Regions from separate parts of the Granulicatella adiacens ATCC 49175 genome, predicted to be linked through region 2. Evidence: a T-box and tRNA genes for the amino acid it is inferred to sense, from the RefSeq annotation. Region 2 holds a T-box; the other holds one or more tRNA genes.
The links. The T-box of region 2 lies ahead of leuS (leucine--tRNA ligase). A T-box ahead of a tRNA ligase gene usually reads a tRNA of that ligase, here a tRNA-Leu.

Region 1: it encodes a tRNA-Leu, which carries the amino acid that the T-box ahead of leuS (leucine--tRNA ligase) is inferred to sense. The anticodon was not compared.

What each region holds. Positions count from the first base shown of each region.
Region 1 is NZ_CP102283.1:549,653-553,027, forward strand. It holds rRNA gene NQ540_RS02800 (23S ribosomal RNA) at 1-922, shown strand, start outside; rRNA gene rrf (5S ribosomal RNA) at 1,001-1,116, shown strand; tRNA gene NQ540_RS02810 (tRNA-Val) at 1,128-1,200, shown strand; tRNA gene NQ540_RS02815 (tRNA-Lys) at 1,206-1,278, shown strand; tRNA gene NQ540_RS02820 (tRNA-Leu) at 1,296-1,377, shown strand; tRNA gene NQ540_RS02825 (tRNA-Thr) at 1,382-1,454, shown strand; tRNA gene NQ540_RS02830 (tRNA-Gly) at 1,469-1,540, shown strand; tRNA gene NQ540_RS02835 (tRNA-Leu) at 1,566-1,651, shown strand; tRNA gene NQ540_RS02840 (tRNA-Arg) at 1,669-1,742, shown strand; tRNA gene NQ540_RS02845 (tRNA-Pro) at 1,747-1,820, shown strand; tRNA gene NQ540_RS02850 (tRNA-Ala) at 1,829-1,901, shown strand; tRNA gene NQ540_RS02855 (tRNA-Met) at 1,918-1,991, shown strand; tRNA gene NQ540_RS02860 (tRNA-Ile) at 2,006-2,079, shown strand; tRNA gene NQ540_RS02865 (tRNA-Ser) at 2,092-2,181, shown strand; tRNA gene NQ540_RS02870 (tRNA-Met) at 2,191-2,263, shown strand; tRNA gene NQ540_RS02875 (tRNA-Asp) at 2,267-2,339, shown strand; tRNA gene NQ540_RS02880 (tRNA-Phe) at 2,363-2,435, shown strand; tRNA gene NQ540_RS02885 (tRNA-Gly) at 2,449-2,519, shown strand; tRNA gene NQ540_RS02890 (tRNA-Ile) at 2,531-2,604, shown strand; tRNA gene NQ540_RS02895 (tRNA-Ser) at 2,647-2,734, shown strand; tRNA gene NQ540_RS02900 (tRNA-Glu) at 2,754-2,825, shown strand; tRNA gene NQ540_RS02905 (tRNA-Val) at 2,831-2,903, shown strand; tRNA gene NQ540_RS02910 (tRNA-Asp) at 2,913-2,985, shown strand; tRNA gene NQ540_RS02915 (tRNA-Gly) at 2,999-3,069, shown strand; tRNA gene NQ540_RS02920 (tRNA-Glu) at 3,085-3,156, shown strand; RNA gene ssrA (transfer-messenger RNA) at 3,260-3,375, opposite strand, start outside.
Region 2 is NZ_CP102283.1:1,107,490-1,110,864, forward strand. It holds gene leuS (leucine--tRNA ligase) at 1-1,857, opposite strand, end outside; T-box leader at 1,904-2,099, opposite strand; gene NQ540_RS05470 (muramidase family protein) at 2,118-3,375, opposite strand, start outside.

The DNA.
Region 1 (3,375 bases), 560 kb from region 2:
CGATCTGGGCACTGTCTCAACGAGAGACTCGGTGAAATTATAGTACCTGTGAAGATGCAGGTTACCCGCGACAGGACGGAAAGACCCCATGGAGCTTTACTGTAGTTTGATATTGAGTGTTTGTGTCACATGTACAGGATAGGTAGGAGCTGAAGAATCCGGGACGCCAGTTTCGGAGGAGGCAACGGTGGGATACTACCCTTGTGACATGACCACTCTAACCCGCACCCCTTACCGGGGTGGGAGACAGTGTCAGACGGGCAGTTTGACTGGGGCGGTCGCCTCCTAAAGTGTAACGGAGGCGCCCAAAGGTTCCCTCAGAATGGTTGGAAATCATTCGAAGAGTGTAAAGGCAGAAGGGAGCTTGACTGCGAGACCTACAAGTCGAGCAGGGACGAAAGTCGGGCTTAGTGATCCGGTGGTTCCGCATGGAAGGGCCATCGCTCAACGGATAAAAGCTACCCTGGGGATAACAGGCTTATCTCCCCCAAGAGTTCACATCGACGGGGAGGTTTGGCACCTCGATGTCGGCTCATCGCATCCTGGGGCTGAAGTCGGTCCCAAGGGTTGGGCTGTTCGCCCATTAAAGCGGTACGCGAGCTGGGTTCAGAACGTCGTGAGACAGTTCGGTCCCTATCCGTCGCGGGCGTTGGAAATTTGAGAGGAGCTGTCCTTAGTACGAGAGGACCGGGATGGACACACCGCTGGTGTACCAGTTGTTCTGCCAAGAGCATCGCTGGGTAGCTATGTGTGGACGGGATAAACGCTGAAAGCATCTAAGCGTGAAGCCCCCCTCGAGATGAGATTTCCCATCACATTAAGTGAGTAAGACCCCTGAGAGACGATCAGGTAGATAGGCTAGAAGTGGAAGTGCCGCGAGGCATGGAGCGGACTAGTACTAATCGGTCGAGGACTTAACCACGAGTTGTATAGCTGGTAGATTGATGGAGTTGGATATAGATTCAGTTTTGAAAGAACGAAAGTTTTTTCAGAAATAAAGTGTGGTGACGATGGCAAGAAGGATACACCTGTTCCCATCTCGAACACAGAAGTTAAGCTTCTTAGCGCCGATAGTAGTTGGGGGTTTCTCCCTGCGAGGGTAGGACGTTGCCACGCTTTATTATAATGGAGGTTTAGCTCAGCTGGGAGAGCATCTGCCTTACAAGCAGAGGGTCAGCGGTTCGATCCCGTTAACCTCCATTGATGAGTGATTAGCTCAGTTGGTAGAGCATCTGACTTTTAATCAGAGGGTCACAGGTTCGAGCCCTGTATCACTCATTCTCATAGTAGAAATTGCGGGTGTGGCGGAATTGGCAGACGCACTAGATTTAGGATCTAGCGCCGCGAGGCGTGGGGGTTCGAGTCCCTTCACCCGCACTTAGCCGGCTTAGCTCAGTTGGTAGAGCATCTGATTTGTAATCAGAGGGTCGAGGGTTCAAGTCCTTTAGCCGGCATTAAAACCAAATTTGCGGAAGTAGTTCAGTGGTAGAACACCACCTTGCCAAGGTGGGGGTCGCGGGTTCGAACCCCGTCTTCCGCTTAGCCAATGTAAAACCATGGCCCATGCCGGGGTGGCGGAATTGGCAGACGCACAGGACTTAAAATCCTGCGGTCAGTGATGACCGTACCGGTTCGACCCCGGTCCTCGGCATTAACTAAATATACAATGCACCCATAGCTCAATTGGATAGAGTACTTGACTACGAATCAAGCGGTTACAGGTTCGACTCCTGTTGGGTGCATATTCGGGAATTAGCTCAGCTTGGTAGAGCACTTGGTTTGGGACCAAGGGGTCGTAGGTTCGAATCCTGTATTCCCGATTTCTTATGGGGGCTTAGCTCAGCTGGGAGAGCGCCTGCTTTGCACGCAGGAGGTCAGCGGTTCGATCCCGCTAGTCTCCATTAAATTTAATATCATGGCGGTGTAGCTCAGCTGGCTAGAGCGTCCGGTTCATACCCGGGAGGTCGGGGGTTCGATCCCCTTCGCCGCTATTTCTTTAGAGCTTGGACCTTTAGCTCAGGTGGTTAGAGCAGACGGCTCATAACCGTCCGGTCGTAGGTTCGAGTCCTACAAGGTCCATAGTTATATCTTGGAGGATTACCCAAGTCCGGCTGAAGGGAACGGTCTTGAAAACCGTCAGGCGTGTAAAAGCGTGCAAGGGTTCGAATCCCTTATCCTCCTTAATATTATCGCGGGGTGGAGCAGTTGGCAGCTCGTCGGGCTCATAACCCGAAGGTCGTAGGTTCGAGTCCTACTCCCGCAATTAGGTTCCGTGGTGTAGGGGTTAACATGCCTGCCTGTCACGCAGGAGATCGCGGGTTCGATTCCCGTCGGGACCGTTAGATGAATATAATATTCGCTAGGCTCGGTAGCTCAGTTGGTAGAGCACTTGATTGAAGCTCAAGGTGTCGGCAGTTCGATTCTGTCCCGAGCCATTCTAAATATAATGCGGGTGTAGTTTAGTGGTAAAACTACAGCCTTCCAAGCTGTTGTCGCGAGTTCGATTCTCGTCACCCGCTTTAAATATTTAGGGCCTATAGCTCAGCTGGTTAGAGCGCACGCCTGATAAGCGTGAGGTCGATGGTTCGAGTCCATTTAGGCCCATTAATAACTTTGTTATTAGAAAATAATAAAATCTTGGATGATGGGGAAGTACTCAAGAGGCTGAAGAGGCGCCCCTGCTAAGGGTGTAGGTCGGGAAACCGGCGCGAGGGTTCAAATCCCTCCTTCTCCGTTTTATTATTTGTTATCCTGGCCCGTTGGTCAAGCGGTTAAGACACCGCCCTTTCACGGCGGTAACACGGGTTCGAGTCCCGTACGGGTCATATTTGGAGGTTTAGCTCAGCTGGGAGAGCATCTGCCTTACAAGCAGAGGGTCAGCGGTTCGATCCCGTTAACCTCCATCTCATAGTGGTTCCGTGGTGTAGGGGTTAACATGCCTGCCTGTCACGCAGGAGATCGCGGGTTCGATTCCCGTCGGGACCGCTCTTTATAAAATGCGGGTGTAGTTTAGTGGTAAAACTACAGCCTTCCAAGCTGTTGTCGCGAGTTCGATTCTCGTCACCCGCTTTATTCTCTTATATTGGCCCGTTGGTCAAGCGGTTAAGACACCGCCCTTTCACGGCGGTAACACGGGTTCGAGTCCCGTACGGGTCATCGCTTAAGCCTACTGATAAGTAGGCTTTTTGTTTTGATAAATTACGAATTAGAATAGAAAAAATCGCCTTATTCACTTAAATAAGGCGATTTATTTGTAAAATAATGGAGCCGAGGGGAGTCGAACCCCTGTCCAAGTATATCGACACAATCAAATCTACATTCATAGTTTATCTATTTAAGTTTCGCTACTGATTAGCTGATAAACAAGCATCATCT
Region 2 (3,375 bases):
TCCTTTTTCACTCCATGCAATCGATGCATCCAGTGGTCCCATGAACATTTCATAGACACGTAATGTATCCGCACCATATTCGCGAACAACATCATCAGGGTTTACAACATTCCCTTTAGATTTAGACATTTTCTCATTTCCTTCACCTAGAATCATTCCTTGGTTAAATAATTTTTGGAATGGTTCTTTGTTAGGAACAACGCCTAAATCGTATAACACTTTATACCAGAAACGAGCATATAGTAAGTGAAGAACCGCATGCTCTGCACCACCAATATATAAATCAACTGGTAACCATTGTTTTACTTTTTCCGGATCCGCAATTCTTTCTTTGTTATGTGGGTCAACATAACGTACAAAGTACCATGAACTACCTGCCCATTGTGGCATTGTATTTGTTTCACGACGACCTTTCTTACCTGTCACAGGGTCTGTGACATACAGCCAGTCTTCAATTGCAGCCAGTGGAGATTCACCAGTACCACTAGGACGAATTTTATCCGTTTTTGGCAATACTAATGGCAATTCAGATTCAGGAACTGTTGTCATTGTGCCATCTTCCCAGTGGATCACTGGAATTGGTTCTCCCCAATAACGTTGGCGAGAGAACAACCAGTCACGTAGACGATAGCTTACTTTTGCTGCTCCTACGCCATTCTCTTCAAGCCATGCATTCATTTTTGCGATGGCGTCCGCTTTATTCAATCCATCCAGGAAATCTGAATGAATATGTACACCATCACCAGTGTATGCTTCTTCTTCAACATTTCCGCCTTCAATTACTGGAATAATGTCTAATCCAAATACTTTTGCAAATTCATAGTCACGCTCATCATGAGCTGGAACGGCCATAATGGCACCTGTACCATAAGTACTTAATACATAGTCTGCAATCCAGATTGGAATTTCTTTTCCGTTTACTGGGTTAATCGCATATGCTCCAGTGAATACCCCTGTTTTCTCTTTAGAAAGTTCTGTACGTTCTAAGTCAGATTTGGTAGAAACAGCAGCAATATAAGCATCCACTGCTTCTTTTTGTTCAGGAGTGACAATCTTTTGAACCAATTCGTGTTCTGGCGCTAATACATTGTAAGTCGCTCCAAATAATGTGTCCGGACGTGTCGTGAACACTTCAAAACTTTCGTCTGTTCCTTTTACGTTGAAACGAACTTGAGCCCCTTCTGAACGGCCAATCCAGTTACGTTGCATATCTTTAATGCTTTCTGGCCAATCCAACTCATCCAAATCTTCTAATAGACGATCCGCATAAGCAGTAATTTTAAGCATCCATTGTTTCATTGGTTTACGGTAAACAGGATGTCCTCCACGTTCACTCTTACCATCGATTACTTCTTCGTTAGCAAGTACCGTTCCAAGTGCTGGGCACCAGTTAACGGGGATTTCAGCTTCATATGCTAATCCCATTTCAACCAACTTTGTAAAAATCCATTGTGTCCATTTATAGTACTCTGGATCCGTTGTGTTAATTTCACGGTCCCAATCATAACTAAATCCTAATTCATTAATTTGACGTTTGAAGTTTGCAACGTTTACTTTCGTGAATTCTGCCGGGTCATTCCCTGTATCAAGAGCATATTGCTCTGCAGGAAGTCCAAACGCATCCCATCCCATTGGATGAAGAACATTGTATCCTTGTGCACGTTTCATACGGGAAACGGCATCAGTGGCTGTATAACCTTCTGGGTGACCTACGTGAAGTCCTTGTCCTGATGGATACGGGAACATATCTAATGCGTAGAAGTTTTTCTTAGAAGGATCTTCTGTTGTTTTGAATGTATGATGTTCTTTCCAATATTTTTGCCATTTGGGCTCTATTTCAAGATGATTAAATGTCATCTGATTCACTCCTTTCAAAATAAAAAACGCCCCACCTGTCACTGACAGATAGGACGCAATACGTGTTACCACCTAAACATTTTACTCTTCTTACCTGTAACGCTGGCGAAGCGGAAACTCTTACTAATCCTTCAGAGTTCGGCTAAAAAGGCGAGTTCAGTTTATCGAATTGATGCATTTTCACCAACCATGCACTCTCTACAACTTTCAAAGAAACTTACTATTCCTCTATCTGCTTTTGTGAGTATTATTCTAGCAGATTATTTTGAAACTTTCAACACTTGACCAACTCGGATAACATTTGAAGTTAAGCCGTTTAAAGCTTTTAATTGTTCTAATGAAAGTCCGTAAGTTCTAGCAATACGCCATAACCCTTCTCCTGCTTTAACTGTATGAGTTTGAGAGCCTGATGAAACGGTTTGTGTTGATGAATATGAAGTAGTTGCTTGTGTTGAACCTGACACTACTAACTGTTGACCTGGACGAATCGTACTAGTTTCTGATAATCCATTCACTGAAAGTAATGTTCTTAATGAAATTCCATGGTTATGTGCAATACGATATAAAGTATCTCCTGCTTTTACAGTATAGGTCCCTGAAGTTGAAGTTGCTTGACTAGCGGTACTTACTGGAGTAGCAACTGTTGTACTTGAAGCTCCTGAAACATTTAGTGTTTGACCAGGACGAATCACTGAAGATTGAGATAGTCCATTTAATGATAATAACGAACTCAAGCTCACACCTGAACGACGAGCAATACTATATAATGTATCCCCTGCTTTTACAGTATACGTTCCAGAAGTTGATACCACTGAAGATGCGCTATTTGTTTTAGTACTTACTGGAGTTGTGAAGTTCCCTTCTGATTGACTCACTGTTAAACTTTGACCAGGATAAATGATAGATGATTGAGATAAACCATTTAATGTTAATAATGAATTTAAACTCATTCCTGAACGACGAGCGATACTGTATAAAGTGTCCCCCGCTTGGACAACATAGTTTCCACCGCTTGTACGAGCTGTAGAAGTAGATGTTCTAACTACTGTAGCAGAAGCTTCACCACCAACTACACGTAATGTTTGTCCTGGGCGAATGATACTTGATGTAGAAATTCCATTGGATGAAATTAATTGCGATAAGCTCATCCCAAATTTACGGCTGATACCATATAAGGTATCACCAGCTTTTACAGTATAAGTACCATTTGCTTTTGAAACAGATGTAGTACTTACAGGAGTTGATACTACTGTATTAGTAGTTTGTTTTGTATTATTTCCTAATGATAAAGATTGTCCTGGACGAATCACTGAATTTAATGATAATCCATTTAAAGACAATAATTGATTTACACTAACACCCGACTTACGGCTGATAGAATATAATGTATCCCCTGCTTGAACAGTATATTGTCCTCCAATTGAAGATTTCTCTTCAATTGACGCTGCGATTGCCGTTGCAGTTCCGTTATCATATTTTGTCAATCCAAATTGTTCAATAATGCGGTTTAATTTAGCA